Regions from separate parts of the Paenibacillus sp. YIM B09110 genome, predicted to be linked through region 1. Evidence: a T-box and tRNA genes for the amino acid it is inferred to sense, from the RefSeq annotation. Region 1 holds a T-box; the other holds one or more tRNA genes.
The links. A T-box is a leader RNA that pairs with one kind of tRNA and senses whether it is charged. The one in region 1 lies ahead of trpS (tryptophan--tRNA ligase), so its partner is inferred to be a tRNA-Trp.
Positions count from the first base shown of each region.

Region 2: it has a tRNA-Trp gene. The T-box ahead of trpS (tryptophan--tRNA ligase) is inferred to sense a tRNA for this amino acid. The anticodon was not compared.

Region 1 is NZ_JBANSP010000001.1:161,163-170,200, forward strand. It holds gene V8F51_RS00725 (MFS transporter) at 1-333, shown strand, start outside; gene yjcZ (sporulation protein YjcZ) at 488-607, shown strand; gene V8F51_RS00735 (toprim domain-containing protein) at 719-1,090, shown strand; gene V8F51_RS00740 (SCO family protein) at 1,108-1,719, opposite strand; gene cyoE (heme o synthase) at 1,750-2,616, opposite strand; partial or broken gene V8F51_RS00750 (cell wall hydrolase) at 2,879-3,088, shown strand; gene gerQ (spore coat protein GerQ) at 3,148-3,717, shown strand; gene V8F51_RS00760 (hypothetical protein) at 3,714-4,010, opposite strand; gene V8F51_RS00765 (metal-dependent hydrolase) at 4,092-5,078, shown strand; gene V8F51_RS00770 (alpha/beta-type small acid-soluble spore protein) at 5,204-5,419, opposite strand; gene V8F51_RS00775 (DUF5325 family protein) at 5,548-5,727, shown strand; gene trpS (tryptophan--tRNA ligase) at 5,773-6,762, opposite strand; T-box leader at 6,837-7,096, opposite strand; gene V8F51_RS00785 (permease) at 7,276-8,334, shown strand; gene V8F51_RS00790 (TIGR03943 family putative permease subunit) at 8,331-9,038, shown strand, end outside.
Region 2 is NZ_JBANSP010000018.1:108-9,145, forward strand. It holds tRNA gene V8F51_RS22295 (tRNA-Asn) at 33-108, shown strand; tRNA gene V8F51_RS22300 (tRNA-Ser) at 113-203, shown strand; tRNA gene V8F51_RS22305 (tRNA-Glu) at 209-283, shown strand; tRNA gene V8F51_RS22310 (tRNA-Val) at 369-444, shown strand; tRNA gene V8F51_RS22315 (tRNA-Met) at 462-538, shown strand; tRNA gene V8F51_RS22320 (tRNA-Asp) at 574-650, shown strand; tRNA gene V8F51_RS22325 (tRNA-Phe) at 663-738, shown strand; tRNA gene V8F51_RS22330 (tRNA-Thr) at 773-848, shown strand; tRNA gene V8F51_RS22335 (tRNA-Tyr) at 852-935, shown strand; tRNA gene V8F51_RS22340 (tRNA-Trp) at 946-1,019, shown strand; tRNA gene V8F51_RS22345 (tRNA-His) at 1,038-1,113, shown strand; tRNA gene V8F51_RS22350 (tRNA-Gln) at 1,145-1,219, shown strand; tRNA gene V8F51_RS22355 (tRNA-Gly) at 1,227-1,301, shown strand; tRNA gene V8F51_RS22360 (tRNA-Cys) at 1,312-1,385, shown strand; tRNA gene V8F51_RS22365 (tRNA-Arg) at 1,404-1,480, shown strand; tRNA gene V8F51_RS22370 (tRNA-Leu) at 1,498-1,579, shown strand; gene V8F51_RS22375 (sensor histidine kinase) at 1,736-3,487, shown strand; gene V8F51_RS22380 (helix-turn-helix domain-containing protein) at 3,480-5,093, shown strand; gene V8F51_RS22385 (ABC transporter permease) at 5,210-6,187, shown strand; gene V8F51_RS22390 (carbohydrate ABC transporter permease) at 6,346-7,278, shown strand; gene V8F51_RS22395 (ABC transporter substrate-binding protein) at 7,361-8,908, shown strand.

The DNA.
Region 1 (9,038 bases):
TTCATGTTGGCCGTCATTTACTTCTGCCTGGCAGCGGGTGTCCCTGCTCCGTTCACTATCATGCTGCTGCTGATAGGTATGGCTAAAGGCATTATTCTGCCGGCGTTGTCAACGATGTTAATCGAGTTAAGCGGCGGTACCAGATACGGCCGCACGTTCTCCATACTGTCAATTGCCTTCTCCGTCGGCGCTTTCATCGGCCCGATGGCTGCTGGCCAGCTGCGCGACCAGCTCTCGCCTTACTTCATCGCTTTCGTCGCTCTCATGCTCGCCGTAGCTGTATTACCGTTCTACAATTCGAGAATATTGGCTTCTCGCACCTATTTTTCATAAAACTGGGTATTCGCACACGGCATTTGTTCCCTCCGCACATAGGATACATTATGTCAAATGACTATGCCGGCATGACAGAAGCCGATAAGCAGGGCTATCATGAGGGCTGAGAGCATCATTGACCTCTACCTATGAAAGAGGGGTGAATAATAAGATGTCTGGACATGTTGAATCAACTAGCCGAGGCAATGGGCATCACGGCCACAACAACATTGCAACTATTTTGGTCTTGTTTATCTTGCTCGTAATTATAGCGTGTGCTTGCATGTGGTAATGATCCATTAGCAGCAAGCGAAGAGGCGGCCGTGCGATAAGCAGGCCGCCTTTATTTTCGCATGAAAGTAACTTAATATAGGGTGGACAAGCTAAGACAGAGGTGATCATGATGGATGTTGCCATTATTGTAGAAGGAAAAAACGACAAAAGCCGTCTGAAACGGGTGCTGTCCGAGGACGTTCCCATTTACTGCACGTATGGGACGCCAGGATCGGAGCAGCTTGAGAAGCTGCGTAAGCAAGCAGGCGACAAGCAAGTATACATATTTACCGATAACGATGCTTCGGGCAAGCGCATTCGCGGCTTGCTGCGCGATCTGTTCCCGGATGCAGAGCATATTTATACGCGCAAGGGCTATCCCGGCGTCGAGCATACACCCGAGGATTATTTGATCGAGCAGTTAGAAAAAGCGGGCCTCGATGCGCATATTGTATATCCTGCGCCGGGTCCCGCTTTACAGTGGAATAAGGACGAGTTCTAATTGCGCTGCTGTATCTTCTACAGCAGCTTGTTCAGCTCGCCTAATATGGTATCTGATGTAACATTCTCATCGCTGCCGTTAATCCATTTGCGGATTTGGCCGTCTTGATCGACAATCGTAATGACGTTCATGTGGGCGAACGAGCCGTCTTCCACCTTGGCTACGCTCACACCGAAGTCTCTTGCGAGCTTGATCGTCTGCTCCTCGTCATCGCCCCGCAGGAACTTCCAACCGTTCGGCTGGGCGAAGTTTCTCTCTGCGAACGCTTTGATGACTTCGGGCGTATCCCTCACCGGGTCGAACGTGATCGATATCAGTTCTGCCTTCGTTCCGAGCGTACCCGCTTTTTCCAGCTTTTCTTGAACCTCCGACAACAGGAAGGTCGTCGGCGGACATACGTCCGGACAATTCGCGAAGTAGAAGTAAACGATTCTCGCTTTGCCGTTCGTCGATTCAAGCGATACTTTGTCGCCGCTGTCCACATCGGTCAATTCGAACGCAGGTGCTGCCATCTCAATCGGCAGCGGCGCTTCCGGCTTAATCACATACGTAAACAATAAATAAATGCCCATTGCCGCGCATAACGCGAGTACTGCAAGTTTAAAGCTGTGCTTTTTCAAAAAAACCATCTTCACATCACCTTCGTCTTCTATCTTCTATTAGGTCAATGTCGTATTCGCGATCATCGCGATGAACACAACCATCAAATAATTAACCGAAATAAGGAAATTCGTCTTCGCCCACTTCTCTGTATCTTGCGCTGCCGTGCCACGAAGCGTATGCACGAGCCACACAACGCCGCAAAGAATGGAAATAATCAAGAAATAAATGCCTGCATAACCGTAAGTATAGAGCAGCACGCAAGTTGGAAGAAGGAGCAGCACATAAGGAATCATTTGAAGCTTCGTCCGCTTAATCCCTTTTACAACCGGAAGCAACGGGAATCCCGCCTCGCGATATTCTTCTACCCTTCTAATCGCAAGCGACCAGAAGTGAGCCGGCTGCCATAAGAATAAGAACGCGAACAAGATCCAAGCTCCTGCATCCACCTCGCCCGTTACCGCGCAATAACCGATAACCGGAGGCATAGCGCCTGATATGCCGCCAATCGACGTACTCCATGTCGAGCTCCTCTTAAGCCACATCGTATAGATGACAATATATACGAACCAGCCCAGCAATCCGAGCCAGCCTGTAAGCGGACTAACGAGCACGAACAGTACAGCTAGTCCAACTACGCCTAAAATAATTCCGTATGCGAGCACGGTTCCCGGCTTCATTCTGCCAGTCGGCAGCGCCCGGTCCTTCGTTCGTTCCATCTTCAGATCAAGCTCACGATCCCAATAGTTGTTAATGACGGTTGCTGAAGCTATCGTCAGCGTAGATCCGACCAACATATAAATAAGCAGCAGGAACATCTCCATATCGAAGTCCCATTTGGAAGCTACGATAAATCCGCCTAGTGCAGCAAAAATATTAAGCCGAAGCAGCCGCGGTTTGGTTAAAGCAATCAAGTCCTTCAGCACAAAGCAAAGCCTCCCGAGTATGCGACAAGACGCAACTAGCGCCTATCATTCATTGATGAATCGTTCTTAATCATACCGAAAAACACTCTCAATGACAATGTTCGACGGTTTTGTTCATGAATTCGCCACTCAAATTGTGACAAATCTTTTGTAACCAATTCGCCCAGAGCTCAATACAATGGGTATGTAGTTTGATGCCTATTCGGGCCCAGCGCGCATCAAACCGTTTGTGACAGTAGACAGTATGCGAAGGGAAGTGCACTACCTAAGCGTATCAGCACGAGACAAAGATATTCGGTTAGCCAAGCGGATGATCAACGGGGAAAGACAGCACCCGGCGTCGAACGCGCTTTGGTTCTTCCGTCCTGCGGGCGATTGCCCGGATACGTGGTATGACCAAGGCAACAGCAGCCGTTACAAAGCGCATTGCTTATTTGTTCCGACGCGTGGCGATTGTCCAGCCGTTTATTAATGTTTATCAAACCTATTTTCAAAAATAGTAATAAGCACACGAAAGTGAGGAAATCTCGAATGTCCAACGGTTATGGGTACAAAACAGCAGTAAGTCCGGCGAATACTGGTGCTTACGGGTACGGCTATGGCGGCTACGGCATGCAAATGCCAACGACGCTTCCGGCTCAGCAAGGTAATCAAGCTTTCCCTCTTCAAGCGATGGCTAATCAAGCGATGCCTATGCAGGCAATGGGCAATCAAGCGATGCCTCTTCAAACGATGAAGGCCCAGTCGACGATGCCGCCAGTAGGCGTGCCTAACGGCGCAATCGTAACACCATCTGGCGGTAATATCGTATCACCATTCGTTGAAGAGTCGTATGTGGAGAACATACTTCGCCTAAACCGCGGCAAAATGGCTACTTTCTACATGACCTATGAGAACAATAGCCAGTGGAATGCGAAGATTTTCAAAGGCGTCATTGAAGCAGCCGGACGCGATCATATTATTATTAGCGATCCAACGACGGGTATGCGCTACTTGCTGCTGACGCTTAACCTGGACTATGTGACATTCGACGAGCCGATAAATTACGAATATCCGTTCCAAGGTGGCGTGGTCAGCTCGGCGACTCCGCTCGGACGCTAAGACGGTACAGAGGAGAAAGCCGGCTTGAACGTCCATATATGGAGCTTGCCGGCGCCGCCCTCGATCCAATCTGCGATTTGGAACCAAGAAGAACGCTCGCTGCAGCGTTCTTCTTTAATTTGCTCGGCTTGTTCGGCAGTATCCGCTGACCATAGCTCGACGAATAAATGTTGCTGATCTGTTCCTTCATATATATGGACGCGATCATTGTCCTTAAGTAAAGCTTGTGTGTAACTCAAATAGGATTCCCGGTGCTCGGGATTAATGCGATATTCAGCGAAACAGATGTACATAATGCATCATACTCCTTTGTTGATTAGATCATAATAACGAATGAACCACATGGCTTTGCACTACACATCAGGGGGCTTCCAATGGATACAGGTACACATCTCGTTATGGGGATCGGACTGGCAGGACTAGCCGCCGTCGATCCCGTCGTTGCAGCTAATCCATCCATTCAGACTGCCGTTCTGCTTGGTACGATTGCCGGCTCTCAGGCACCTGATCTTGACGGTCTGCTGCGATTTAAAGGCAACGCCGTCTATATTAAGAACCACCGCGGCGTATCTCATTCCTTGCCAGCCATCGCCATTTGGACGATTCTTATAACGGCCGTCCTTCAGTTGCTGTACAGAGGCTCGCTGCCTTGGCTGCATATCGGCGGCTGGGTGCTGTTAGCCGTTTGCGTCCACGTCTTCACCGATTTGTTCAACACTTATGGTACCCAAGCGATGCGGCCCTTTACCGATAAGTGGATTTCATGGAACATTATACACATCTTTGACCCGGTCGTCTTCACGACCCATATCATTGCCATTTTACTTTGGGCTGCGGAACTCGTAAACCCCGCGCTGCTGTTCCCATTGCTGTATTTGTTCACCGCTGTCTACTTTGTATGGCGCACATTCGTTCAGCGCAGCAAGATCGCGGTACTTCCCAAACTGGACAAGGAGCATAAGAAAGGCGACTCCTACATTGCAATTCCGACCATATCGTTATCGATATGGAACGTAGTCAAGGAGGCTCATGATGGCAGCTTTGTTATTGGTACGCTGCACAGCGGCAAGCTAAGATGGCTCGACCGCGTCAGATGCTCAGATCACCCGGCTGTAGCCTTGTCCAAGAACGAACCAGCTATCCGCTCCTTCCTCTACTTCACAAGCTTCGCGTGTGCGGATGTTCGCGAGCATAGCTGGGGCTATGAGGTAAGATGGTCGGATGTTCGCTACCGGCATCGCAAGCAGTATCCCTTTGTTGGCGTCCTGCTCATGAATCAGAAGTACGAGACGATTGGCTCCTATGTCGGCTGGCTTAGCGACGAACGGCTTATGAAGCGGCTTCGTATGGATACGTATTAATATTGATTGTAGCCTGCCCCTTGCTGCATAATAGAAGGGGCTTTTGTTTTTGGCTTTTTGCGATAATTAAAAAGGAGCTCAAGGTTTCCCTTGAACTCCATTTGTTCTTTGTGTATTAAAAGCGCTTAACGGTAGCCGCCAGAAAGCTGTTGTTCAGCAATTTGGACTAGCTTTTTCGTGATGTAGCCACCAAGGGAGCCCGCTTCACGAGTTGAAATGTTACCGTAATAGCCATCTGCCGGGATTTGTACACCGAGTTCTTGTGCCGCTTCCAACTTCAGTTGATTAAGAGCTTGACTTGCTTGTGGAACGATCAGTGTATTGCTTCTGCTTCCTGCCATGAGGTATTTCTCCTTTCGTCTCCTGCGCTTGATTGTGTGGTGCAAACTTATTATGTGCACAAGAAGAGAAACTATGCTCTATCCCCCAAAAAAATATGATCAAAGTTTGTGAAGGAGAGAATAACGTCATGTCTAAGCAACTATCCTTATTTTTCGCCGTCGTATCCGTCATATGGATGAGCGCAATGGCTATATCCATCAGTCATAGCGGCTGGCTAGTACTATTGTTCGGTCTGCTATGGCTGTTCACGACCGGTGCCGGTTTTATCGTTAAAGCGCGTTTGCGCCGTAAGAAACAACAAGGCTGAACACCTCCCGGTGTCAGCCTTGTTGTTTCTTACTATCGTTATCCGCTAGCCGCGCGGGCGAAGGAAGCCCATCAAATCCTTCGCATCTGCTAGCGTGCGGGACGCTACTTCGGAAGCACGCTCAGCGCCTTGCTTCAAGATAGTATGAATCTCGCCTGAATTGCGAATATCGTGATACTTGTTCTGCAATGGCTCGAGCACGGACACAACATGCTCCGCCAAATCCTTCTTGAACGGTCCGTAGCCTTGTCCCTCGTAACGCGCCTCGATCTCTGCAATGCTCATGTTCGCGCAGTGTGAATAGATCCCAATCAGATTGCTGATCTCTGGCTTATTCGCCGGGTCATATTTCACTTCGCGGCCGGAATCGGTTGTTGCTCGGCTAATTTTTTTGCGGATGACATCCGGAGGATCGAGCAACGCTATGAAGCTCGCCGGATTCGGATTGCTCTTGCTCATCTTCTTGCTTGCATCGTCAAGCGACATGATGCGCGCGCCTACCTTCGGAATATAAGGCTCCGGAATCGTAAAGTACGAACCGAAACGCGTGTTGAAGCGATGCGCCAGATCTCTCGTCAATTCGAGATGCTGCTTCTGATCGTCGCCAACCGGCACAAGATCCGCGTTATACAGCAATATATCAGCCGCCATTAGCGTCGGATACACGAACAAGCCCGCTCCGACAGATTCTTTTCCTGACGACTTATCCTTGAATTGCGTCATACGCTCCAGCTCGCCCATATTGGCAAGCGTCGTGAACAACCATCCGAGCTCAGCATGCTCGCGCACATGAGATTGAACGAAGACCGTTGCCTTCGACGGGTCGATACCCGCAGCAATGAAGAGCGCCGCTACCGCTTCGGTCTGCTCTCTAAGATTAGCGGGATCCTGCGGCACGCTGATCGCATGTAAATCCACGATCATAAAGAAACATTCCTCGGAATGCTGGAGCTTCACGAAGTTTTGCAACGCTCCGATATAGTTTCCGAGTGTAAGCTGTCCGCTTGGCTGAATGCCGGATAGTACTTTTTTCAAATTCAACTCCACCTTTCTATGGCCATCAACTTTATCGATATAAGGGTTCGAAAGAACGCAAAAAAACCCTCGCCGCAAGGGACGAGAGATCGTGGTGCCACCCTAATTCGTCTGCGCCGCCCGTTACCCTAATGAAGGGGCGAATGCCGCACAAACCTTAACGCTCAGTAACGGTGAGCATCCGGATGAACATTTTCGGCAGAGCTGCAGCTACCGGTTCCGCACATCGGCTCCGGGTTCCATTCAGCTTCGAGGTTTGCACCGGTTCACAGCTACCACCGGCTCTCTGCACGCAATTCGCCTCAAGCTTACTTGTTCCCATCATCGCATTTAAACTGATTATACTCGCGCTGACATGAATGTCAAGAAGCCACGCGCTCATACGCAAGCGTTTGAAGCTGCGGCAAGACGCCTGCACTAAATAAAGTTGTCCTATAGCCAAAATTGGGAGCATATGCTATATTAGGTCGTATAATCGTAATCATTACTATTAAAAGGAGAGAGACGCACCGCATGCTTAAATGGATATTCCGTTTCGGAACGCCGCTTCTCGGTGTTGGCAGCCTGATTATGCTAACCCTGATCGTCACGAATCGCGAGCTGCCGACGGCCATCTTCACTGAAGCTAACTTCCAGTCGTTCAAAATATTGTTCATTAGCATCATATTGGAAGCTTTTCCGTTCATCCTGCTCGGCGTACTCTTCTCGGCGCTGCTGCAAGTATTCGTAACGGACGAGCTCATTCAGAAATGGACGCCAAAAAATCCGGTTGCAGGCGTGCTGTTCGGCGCATTGCTCGGCCTTCTGTTCCCATTATGCGAATGCGGTATGATTCCCGTCGTCAGGCGCCTAATACGCAAAGGGATGCCCGCGTATATCGGTATCGTATACTTGCTCGCCGGACCTATTGTGAACCCTATCGTATACACATCTACATACACCGCGTTCCGTACGACGCCGGAGATGGCTTTCGCCCGGATGGGACTAGCTTTCGCGGTATCTTTCATCATCGGGTTGCTGCTCTACAAGTTCATGAAGAGAAGTCCCCTAAAGGCAATGACCAGACAGCAACATGAGCATTCGAACACCGATGACCATGAACATCAACACGGACATGATCACCGCCACCACCGAAGCCACGAGCATGGAGTTAGCGGCAAAGGCTTCCGCTCCAGGATTTCATCCACGATGGCTCACGCGTCAGACGAGTTTTTTGAGATGGGCAAATATTTAATATTCGGCGCGCTCCTTACCGGAATCATTCAAACGGCTGTCGATCGCAGTACGCTTGCCGTATTCGCGGAGCAGCCTGTATTTTCATACGTATTCATGATGGGGTTCGCTTTCATCTTATCGATATGCTCCACATCCGACGCTTTCATCGCTTCTTCCTTCAGCGGCATTTTTGATTTTGGTCCGCTGCTTGCCTTTCTCGTATTCGGTCCAATGATCGATTTGAAAAATACGCTTATGCTGCTGTCGACGTTCCGTATCAGAATCGTACTCGCTCTTATCGCATTAACAGCCTCGCTTACTTTCATCGGAGCATGGTTAACGGAGGTATTCATATGATCCACCATTTACTGCGCGCAACTATACTGACCGGCTTTGCCTTTTTTATCGTCTATTTGTTCCAGACGGATGAGATGACGCTATATATCGCCCCCCGCATGGAGCTGTACGTGAAGCTGTCGGCCATCGGCTTATATGCCGCAGCCATCTATCAAATATATGCTGCCCTTCAGAAGCGCATGGGCAAGCAGGAAGCCGACTGCGACTGCGAGCATGACCACGAGCCTTCGCCTTCCATTGCCAAGAATACGCTCATTTACGGCTTATTTCTCCTGCCGCTCGCGCTCGGTTTTCTTGCACCGACCGGAACGCTTGGCAGCGCCCTTGCAGCTAAGAAAGGCGTCAGCTTATCGGGAAGCCCTTCGTTTGAACGGAGTGACCTGATAACTGCGCCTGTACCTGAGGTTGACCTTGCACCAGTATCGGAAGAAAAAAAGCTCGATGCGCTTTTCCCTTACGACGAATATACGATCGACCATGCGAATTATGGGAAGATCCTCTATTCCCAGCCTGCGATAGAAGTGCCCGAGAAGCAGTTTATCGAGACGCTGACGACGCTTGATTTGTACCGGGAAGCCTTCTTAGGCAAGGAAGTCGTCCTTTCGGGCTTCGTTTACCGAGAAGATGAAATGGGCAAGGATCGATTCGCGGTCAGCCGCTTCGCCATGAATTGCTGCTCGGCCGACGCCTTGCCTTACGGGCTT
Region 2 (9,038 bases), on a different contig from region 1:
TCCAGTTTTCAGGGCGCAATGCCTTGTTATATTCCCTGATAGCTCAGTTGGTAGAGCACTCGACTGTTAATCGAGTTGTCACAGGTTCGAGTCCTGTTCGGGGAGCCATTGTAGAGAGGTGTCCGAGTGGTCGAAGGAGCACGATTGGAAATCGTGTAGGCTCTAACCGGGTCTCGAGGGTTCGAATCCCTTCCTCTCTGCCATATAAGGCCCGTTGGTCAAGTGGTTAAGACACCTCCCTTTCACGGAGGTAACAGGGGTTCGAGTCCCCTACGGGTCACCAACTTCTTTACAAAAAGATTTAAAAAAAAGTGCTTGACTTAAGACTTGAGCCTATGGTAAGATATAAAAGTCGCTCAAGACGATATGGAGGATTAGCTCAGCTGGGAGAGCATCTGCCTTACAAGCAGAGGGTCGGCGGTTCGATCCCGTCATCCTCCACCATTATAGCTTTTTAACGACGCGGGGTGGAGCAGCCCGGTAGCTCGTCGGGCTCATAACCCGAAGGCCGCAGGTTCAAATCCTGCCCCCGCAACCAATGTTTACCTTCGGAATGATCCGAGAATATGATGTGGAGCTGTGGTGTAGAGGCCTAACATGCCTGCCTGTCACGCAGGAGACCGCGGGTTCGAATCCCGTCAGCTCCGCCATTACAAACATCAGGCTCGGTAGCTCAGTCGGTAGAGCAGAGGACTGAAAATCCTCGTGTCGGCGGTTCGATTCCGTCCCGAGCCACCATGATGTACTAGCAATACCTGAAACAATTGGATATGCCGTTGTAGCTCAATTGGTAGAGCAACTGACTTGTAATCAGTAGGTTGGGGGTTCAAGTCCTCTCGACGGCACCACATGGAGGATTAGCGAAGTGGCCAAACGCGGGAGACTGTAAATCTCTTCCTCACGGTTCGGTGGTTCGAATCCATCATCCTCCACCAAGTTTACCTTAGGGGCATAGTTTAAAGGTAGAACAAAGGTCTCCAAAACCTTTGGTGTGGGTTCAATTCCTGCTGCCCCTGCCAATTGAATACCTTAACATGGCGGTCGTGGCGAAGTGGTTAACGCATCGGTTTGTGGATCCGACACTCGGGGGTTCAATTCCCCTCGATCGCCCCATTAATTTCAAAAATTAGGTTTTACACTTTGTTGGGGATTAGCCAAGCGGTAAGGCAACGGACTTTGACTCCGTCATTCTCAGGTTCGATCCCTGAATCCCCAGCCATTGTTTCGCGGAAGTGGCTCAGCGGTAGAGCATCGCCTTGCCAAGGCGAGGGTCGCGGGTTCGATTCCCGTCTTCCGCTCCAATCTTTATTTGGCGCCATAGCCAAGTGGTAAGGCAGAGCTCTGCAAAAGCTCTACCCCCAGTTCGAGTCTGGGTGGCGCCTCCACAATAGTTTCAAAAATGTGCGGCCTTAGCTCAGCTGGATAGAGCGTTTGACTACGAATCAAAAGGTCAGGAGTTCGAATCTCTTAGGCCGCGCCATCTTTACAAATGAATATGCCGGCGTGGCGGAATGGCAGACGCGCGCGACTCAAAATCGTGAGGGAAACCGTGGAGGTTCGAGTCCTCTCGCCGGCACCACTAACGAAACTACAAGCACTTAAGATCAATTGATCTTAAGTGCTTTTTTTATGTGTAAATTATGTATGGAGATTTTTTTGGATAATAGATATTAAGAAAACGCTTTAAATGATAGTATATTAGGTATTCCCAGTTCGGACAGGAGTGAGGATTCACGTGAAGTTCGGCAAATCGATTAAATCTCGTCTTATCATCGGGTTTATGGCGGTTATGCTTCCTGTAGTTACATTTATGCTTATTAATAACAGCTACTCGAGAGAAATCGTTAGAGAGAAGGTATCCGAAACGTATCGTAATACACTCGATATCTTCGTAGGCCAAACCGATAACAACTTATCTCAAATAAATGATTATTTATACAAAATGTCAGTGCTCGATTCGGATATAGGGCTGCTCATGTCTTTTCCTAGAGACAGCGACGGATATACGTTAACCAAGATTAGAATCGATTCAAAGCTCAATCGCGATGTTGGAGTATACAGCTTAATAGACGCGGTTTTCCTGTATCATCAGGACGATATTATTTTTGGAACAGACAGCGAGTACAATGATACTAGAAAAATAATTAAAACACATATGGACAATATCACAGTAAATAATGATATGGCGCTTAACGATCAGCATAGATGGGAGGTAAGAGAGGACGAACGATTAGAAGGGAAGTTTTTTCTAATCAATTTTATTAAAGTATCCGAGGGGCTGTATGTTGGAGCGATTATTAAAGTAAAAGATATTAACGATATGCTGACCATTCAGTGGAGTGACGGTGATATTGGCTTTAACGACATCTACTTTCATGAAGAGAATCATCTCACTCAATCGTTGACTGGCAGCCTCGCGCCTCTTGATCTGAAGGAGGAAATGACGGAGAAGCCGTATGAGTCGTTGACGGATCATAAAACCGGAGAGACGTATCTCGTCATGAATCGAATGAGCGATATGCTCGATATTGCGTATCGTGTCGTTATTCCGGAGGAAACGCTGCTTCGCAACCTTTTATTTTTCCGAAATATGACGTTATTTGCATCGATCGGATTTGTTGCAATCTTACTTATTTATTTATTTTTTATGCAGAATATGCTCTTCAAGCCGCTGCATGAGCTCATTCTAGGGATGAAGAAAATTTCACTTGGCATGCTTGATGTAAGACTGAAAAAAAACAAGACGATGGAGTTTGAGTTTCTAGGAAATACATTCAACATAATGGCTGAACAGATCAAAACGTTAAAAATTGACGTGTATGAGGAGCAGCTTCGTGTAAAACAGGGTGAATTAAAACAACTGCAAGCTCAAATCAGCCCCCATTTCTATATGAACAGCTTAAATATTATTTATAATCTTGCAGCATTGAACGATACAGAGTCTGTGAAAAATATGTCGCTTCACCTTGCGGACTATTTCCGGTTTATTATGAAAGCAAATCGGGATACGATCACGCTTAAGGAGGAGTTATCGCATATCGAAAATTATATAACGATTCAGAAAATGAGGTTTCCCGATAAGCTTCAATGTACGTTCGAGGGAGTGGATACGATACTTAATTATCCGATTGCAGCATTGACCGTACAGCCTTTTGTGGAAAACTCGATTATTCATGGCTTCAAAAATCGCAGGCAGCTGTTCCAAATTAAAGTTGCGGCTGAGGTAACAAAGGATAGTGGATTCACTCTGACGATTAGCGATAACGGGGGCGGCTTTAGCGATGAGGTTCTGACCAAGCTGACTCGCAGAGAGCCGTTGGAGCAGGTTGAAACAACCGGACTAGGCGTAACGAATGTTATTCATAGGCTGGAGCTGTTGTATGGAGAAAGAGCGTCGATTACATTCAGCAATCAGTCGGAAGGAACCGGTGCTGTCGTCATCATAAAATTTCCACGGTTAATGGAAGGGGAAAAATCAGTTGTATAATTTGTTGATCGTTGATGATGAGGAAATAGCAATAAGAGGGATTGAGAAGGGGATTGATTGGTCTGAGCTTCCCATTGCCAATATATACACGGCTTACGATGGGGAAGAGGCAAGAGCGATTCTTACCGAGCATACGATTCATATCGTCATATCCGATATCGATATGCCCAATCAAAGCGGTATCGAGCTATTAGAATGGGTAAATGAGCATTCTCCAGCAAGCATAACGATTTTTCTAACCGGACATGCTGATTTCAAATATGCGCAGCAGGCTGTTCAGTTGGATTGTTTTGAGTACTTATTGAAGCCAATTGATCACGGTGTACTCAAAACCTGCGTCAATGGAGCGATTGATAAGGTAAAAGAGTTAGAGCAGCTCACCAAAATTAAAAGCACGTACAGTCTCTTTTATGAGCAATGGAATAAACAGAGGCCTATTTTGATCGAACGATTTTGGCAGGATGTATTGCATTATCGTCACTCAGGAGCGCCTGAGCACCTCGATTCGGCGTTGCAAAACTATGCGCTGCCTCTACAGGCGGATAGTAGGATTAGAGTTGTGCTTATAAGCATAGAGCAGTGGAGAGAGGAATGGTCAGCTAGAGACGAGGAGATCATGACCTACGGCATTAGAAATGTTGCCGAGGAGTTAGTGCTCGCGACCCCCTCAGGCCATATTGTCCAGGATGGAAACGGCATCATGTATGCTATTTTGTATAAGGGACAGGACGGTCAGGAGGAGACCTCTTCTGCAATAGAAGAGAGATGCAGGTTATTCATTAACCAATGCAAGCTTGTTCTGCATTGCCATCTATCTTGTTATATAGGTGAAGTCGGAACTGTACAACAAATACGGTCAGCAGTTCGTACGCTGCTGGAGCTCGAGCGAAGCAATGTAAGCGATACTTGCGCTATTATTATGGAGCGAGAGACCAAACCAAAGCTTGAAGGGAATAATCTTCAATTGGTTCATTTCGACGATTGGGCATTGCTGCTTGATTCTGGAAAGCAGCAGCAGCTGTCGAAGCGTATCGATGAGTGCTTTGATCAGATGCTGGAGAGCAAAGTTGACTATACGTATATGGCCTCCTTCTATTTCGGCTTTATGAATATGCTGTTTCAATGGTTCAACAAAAAAGGTGTTCTGATGACGGATGTATTCACGAATCGTGAGTGGGAGGTTGGCGAGAATGTGCTTAAATCGCTGACCAGAATGCGAACGTGGGCACAGCAGCTTAGCGTGCAGCTGACCGATTATGCGAATCAGAACGGCAAGGATGTTTCACAGGCTGTAGAGAAAGTTCAACGTTATATGGAGGCGAATCTAGGCGAAGACTTTAGTCGAGAGCGAGCAGCGGAGAACGTTTATCTGAATCCTGCTTATTTATCGCGATTATTTCGGAGAGAAACGGGTTATTCCCTTACGGATTACCTAGTAAAGCTTAGAATTACGAAAGCGCGGATGGAGCTTGAGAAAACAAATAATCGCGTAAGCGATGTCGCGGTTGCCGTTGGCTACGCAAACTTCTCTCATTTCTCCAAGCTGTTCAAAAAAATGACGGGCTTAACTCCGCAGGAATACCGCAAAAAATACCAGGGTGTATAAAGAAAGTCACACGAACGTTAATACAGTCACAACGCCGACAGATGTCGGCGTTTTTTTTTATTACAATTAGGTACAAGAAAGTTAAACAGAGACGAATAAGGAGGAGGAGGAAGGCGATGGCGAGACAAACCTCGGAAGCGGTAACAACCGCCTACATCCCAAGATCAAAAGCTGGTATGAGGTTTCATTTGCAAACAATTCGTAAGTACTGGATGTTCTATATTATGATGTTGCCTGCAATCGTTTTGCTTGTTTTTAACAACTACATCCCTATGTTGGGTATCATTATTGCGTTTAAGAACATCAATTATGCGGATGGCATAATGGGAAGCGACTGGAGTGGCCTCAAAAACTTTGAATACCTGTTCAAAACATCAGATGCGTGGATTATTACGCGGAATACGCTCCTGTATAACTCAGGATTTATTATTCTTAACTTGGTCTTTCCACTGGCGTTTGCCATTATGCTCAATGAAATTAAGAACAGATTTCTGGCCAAGCTGCATCAAACGATTATGTTTCTTCCTTACTTTCTATCTATGGTCGTCATCAGCTATCTCGTATTCGGATTTTTGAGCGAGCAGCACGGTTTTCTTAATACTTCGCTGCTGCCTGCTCTCGGACTTGAGAAAGTAGAATGGTATTTCACGCAAAGCGTATGGCCTTATATTTTACCGCTTGTGAATACATGGAAAAGCATGGGGTATTTCATGGTTATCTATATGGCTGCCATTATCGGCATCGATGACGAGTACTATGAAGCTGCAACAATCGATGGCGCGTCCAAGTGGAAGCAAATAACGAGTATTACGATCCCGCTTATCACGCCAATCATTATAATTATGACGCTGCTCCAAATCGGAAAAATTTTCAATGCGGATTTCGGGCTGTTCTTCCAGGTTCCAAGAGAATCAGGCGTTCTATTCCCAGTAACGAATGTCATTGATACGTATGTATACCGTACATTCCTAACAGTCGGGGACATTGGATTATCATCCGCAGCAGGCTTGCTGCAGTCGGTTGTAGGATTTACTCTTGTCTTTTTATCCAACTGGGTAGTAAGACGAATCGACAAAGAGAACGCATTATTTTAAAATATAAGACTTTATTACTTTCACACTTATAAACTGACTTATATTTCATCCGCGAAACGTTAGCTTACGCCGCCAAGGACGGCGACAGCCGTTTACGCTTGAACGAGCAAACATACTTAACGTGAACTGAACCACGTAAATCCTTTGGAGGTGAACCTATGGAAGCAGCTGAAAAAATACCGAGTACATCCAATCCGAAAAATCAATTGTCGGGACCGGCTTCTCTAGGAATTAATATTTTCTTCATTATTTATTCTCTTCTTTGCATCATACCTCTCTTCTTGATCATCATGATATCGATATCAGATGAATCGACGGTCATCGCAGAAGGCTATAAATTCATACCTTCTAAGTTCGATTTGGGGGCCTATGAGTTTCTGTTTAAGGATGCAAGGCAAATCATTCGTTCCTATGGAGTTTCTATTCTAGTAACGATTGCTGGAACGGCGTTAAGTTTAATTATGATGGCTCTGTACGCCTATCCGATTTCGAGAACGGATTTTCCGCATGCTAAGTTCTTTACCTTCTTCGTATTTTTAACGATGCTTTTCACGGGCGGACTTGTGCCATGGTATTTGGTCTACGCGCGTCTTCTCGATCTAAAAGATACGATGATGGCGCTCATTATGCCGCTGCTCGTAGCCGCTTTCTTCGTTCTTATCATCCGAACCTTCTTCCAGACGACTATACCTGGCGCTGTTCTGGAGTCGGCTAAGATTGACGGTGCGGGCGAGATGACAATCTTCTATAAGATCGTAATCCCGTTATCACTTCCGGTATTGGCGACAGTCGCTCTTTTCCAAACGCTTACGTATTGGAATGATTGGTTTCTAAGTCTAGTCTTCATTACGAAGGACGGCAATATTACCGTTCAATACTTAATGTACAAGACGATGCTTAACATCCAATTCCTTGCTAATAACAGTACGGCAGCGGCAGCTATTACGGCGGCTGGAGGATCGTTCAGGTTTCCAAGTGAAACGGTTCGTATGGCTATGGTTGTCATCGGGATTGGTCCTATCGTATTCGCGTATCCTTTCTTCCAAAAGTATTTCGTAAAAGGACTGACTGTAGGTGCGGTTAAAGGCTGATTAGAAGTTGCCTAATTAGGGCTGTAGCCAGCAATGCTGGTTTAGCATATAAAACTAAATTTTTTAGGGAGGTCCACCCGCTATGAAGCAAGGTAAACAAAAAAGTTCTATGCTTCTCCTAATGATGTTGGCCATTGTACTGATTGTATCCGCTTGTTCTGGCAACAATGCAAAAAACAACAACGAGCCGGCAAAAGTGGATGAAGCTACGAAAGCACCAGCGGCATCGGAAGAAACTGCAGCACCCGAATCCGAATTGAAGCCTTATCAAATTTCACTTGTATATCCTGGTACTCCGCAGGCTGACGAGAAAAAAGTGGAAGAGGCTCTTAATAAGCTTCTAACAGAAAAAATCAATGCAACAATTGATCTTAGACCAATCGATTGGGGCGCTTGGGATGATAAAGTCAATCTCATGATCGCTTCGCAAGAAGAAGTCGATATTTATTTTACGGCTCAATGGAACGGCCATGCCAAAAACGTTGGGAAAGGCGCTTTCTTAGAGCTTAATGATCTTCTCGATCAATATGGCAAAGGAATTACAGAATCGTTAGACCCAGCATTCTTGTCGGGTGCGAAAATCAACGGTAAAAACTTCGGCGTTCCAACTAACAAAGAGCTGGCAGCCGCAGGCGGTATCGTATACCGCAAAGACGTAACGGATGAGCTTGGCATTGATATGACAAACGTAAAAACGCCGCAGGATCTTGATGCTGTGTATGCGATTGTGAAAGAGAAAAGACCTGATCTAACGCCGCTTTATACAACGGCAGGGGTATTTAACTCACACTTCTTCGCAAACTATGATTTCTTGGGCGATTCAACGATTCCGGGTGCAATCTTGAAGGATGCAGACGCTACAACAGTAACTGCAATGGAACAGCTGGACCGTTACAAAGAATACCTGAACCTTACACGAGATTTCTTCAAGAAAGGTTATATCAATGCGGATGCCGCTACTACACAAGTATCTTCAGGCGATGCTTGGAAAGCAGGCACTGTATTCTCTACAGTTGAACCAATGAAACCAGGTAAAGACGCTGAGATTGCAAGCGCATCTAATTTGACGGGCAAACTGGCGCAAATTACGATGACTGAAAAAACGATTGCAACATCTGAAACTGCGGGTTCGATGTTAGGTATTTCTAACACATCCAAAGATCCGGCTCGTGCGATGATGTTAATCAACCTTCTTCACACGGACAAAGAGATCAACAATATTCTAAACTTCGGTATTGAAGGCGAACACTTCACTCGCAACGGCGAAATAATGACAGCTACTGAAAAAACGCCTAACTATAACCCAGGCGCGGCTTGGATGTTCGGCAGCCAATTCCTCAACTATGTATGGGATACTGAGGATCCAGACAAATGGGCAAAATTCAAAGAGTTTAACGAAGGCGGCAAAGTATCCCCAGCACTTGGCTTCGTATTTGATAGTGAGCCAGTGAAGTCTGAGGTCGGCGCGCTAGCGAACGTGATTAAGCAGTACCAAAGAGCACTTGAAACAGGCTCGGTTGATGTTGATAAAATACTTCCTGAGTATGAAGCAAAGCTTAAGGAAGCAGGCGTTGACAAAGTAATCGCTGAGAAACAGAAGCAATTCGACGCATTCCTTGCAACTAAATAATCGTCGCTTAGGTCAAGAAAGCCGCGCCTTTTCTAAAGGGTGCGGTTTTTTTGTGCTTGCATTTTCTTATGCATTCCATACAATTAAACTAACAAATACAAATCGTCATCTGTTTAGGGGGATTATTCGA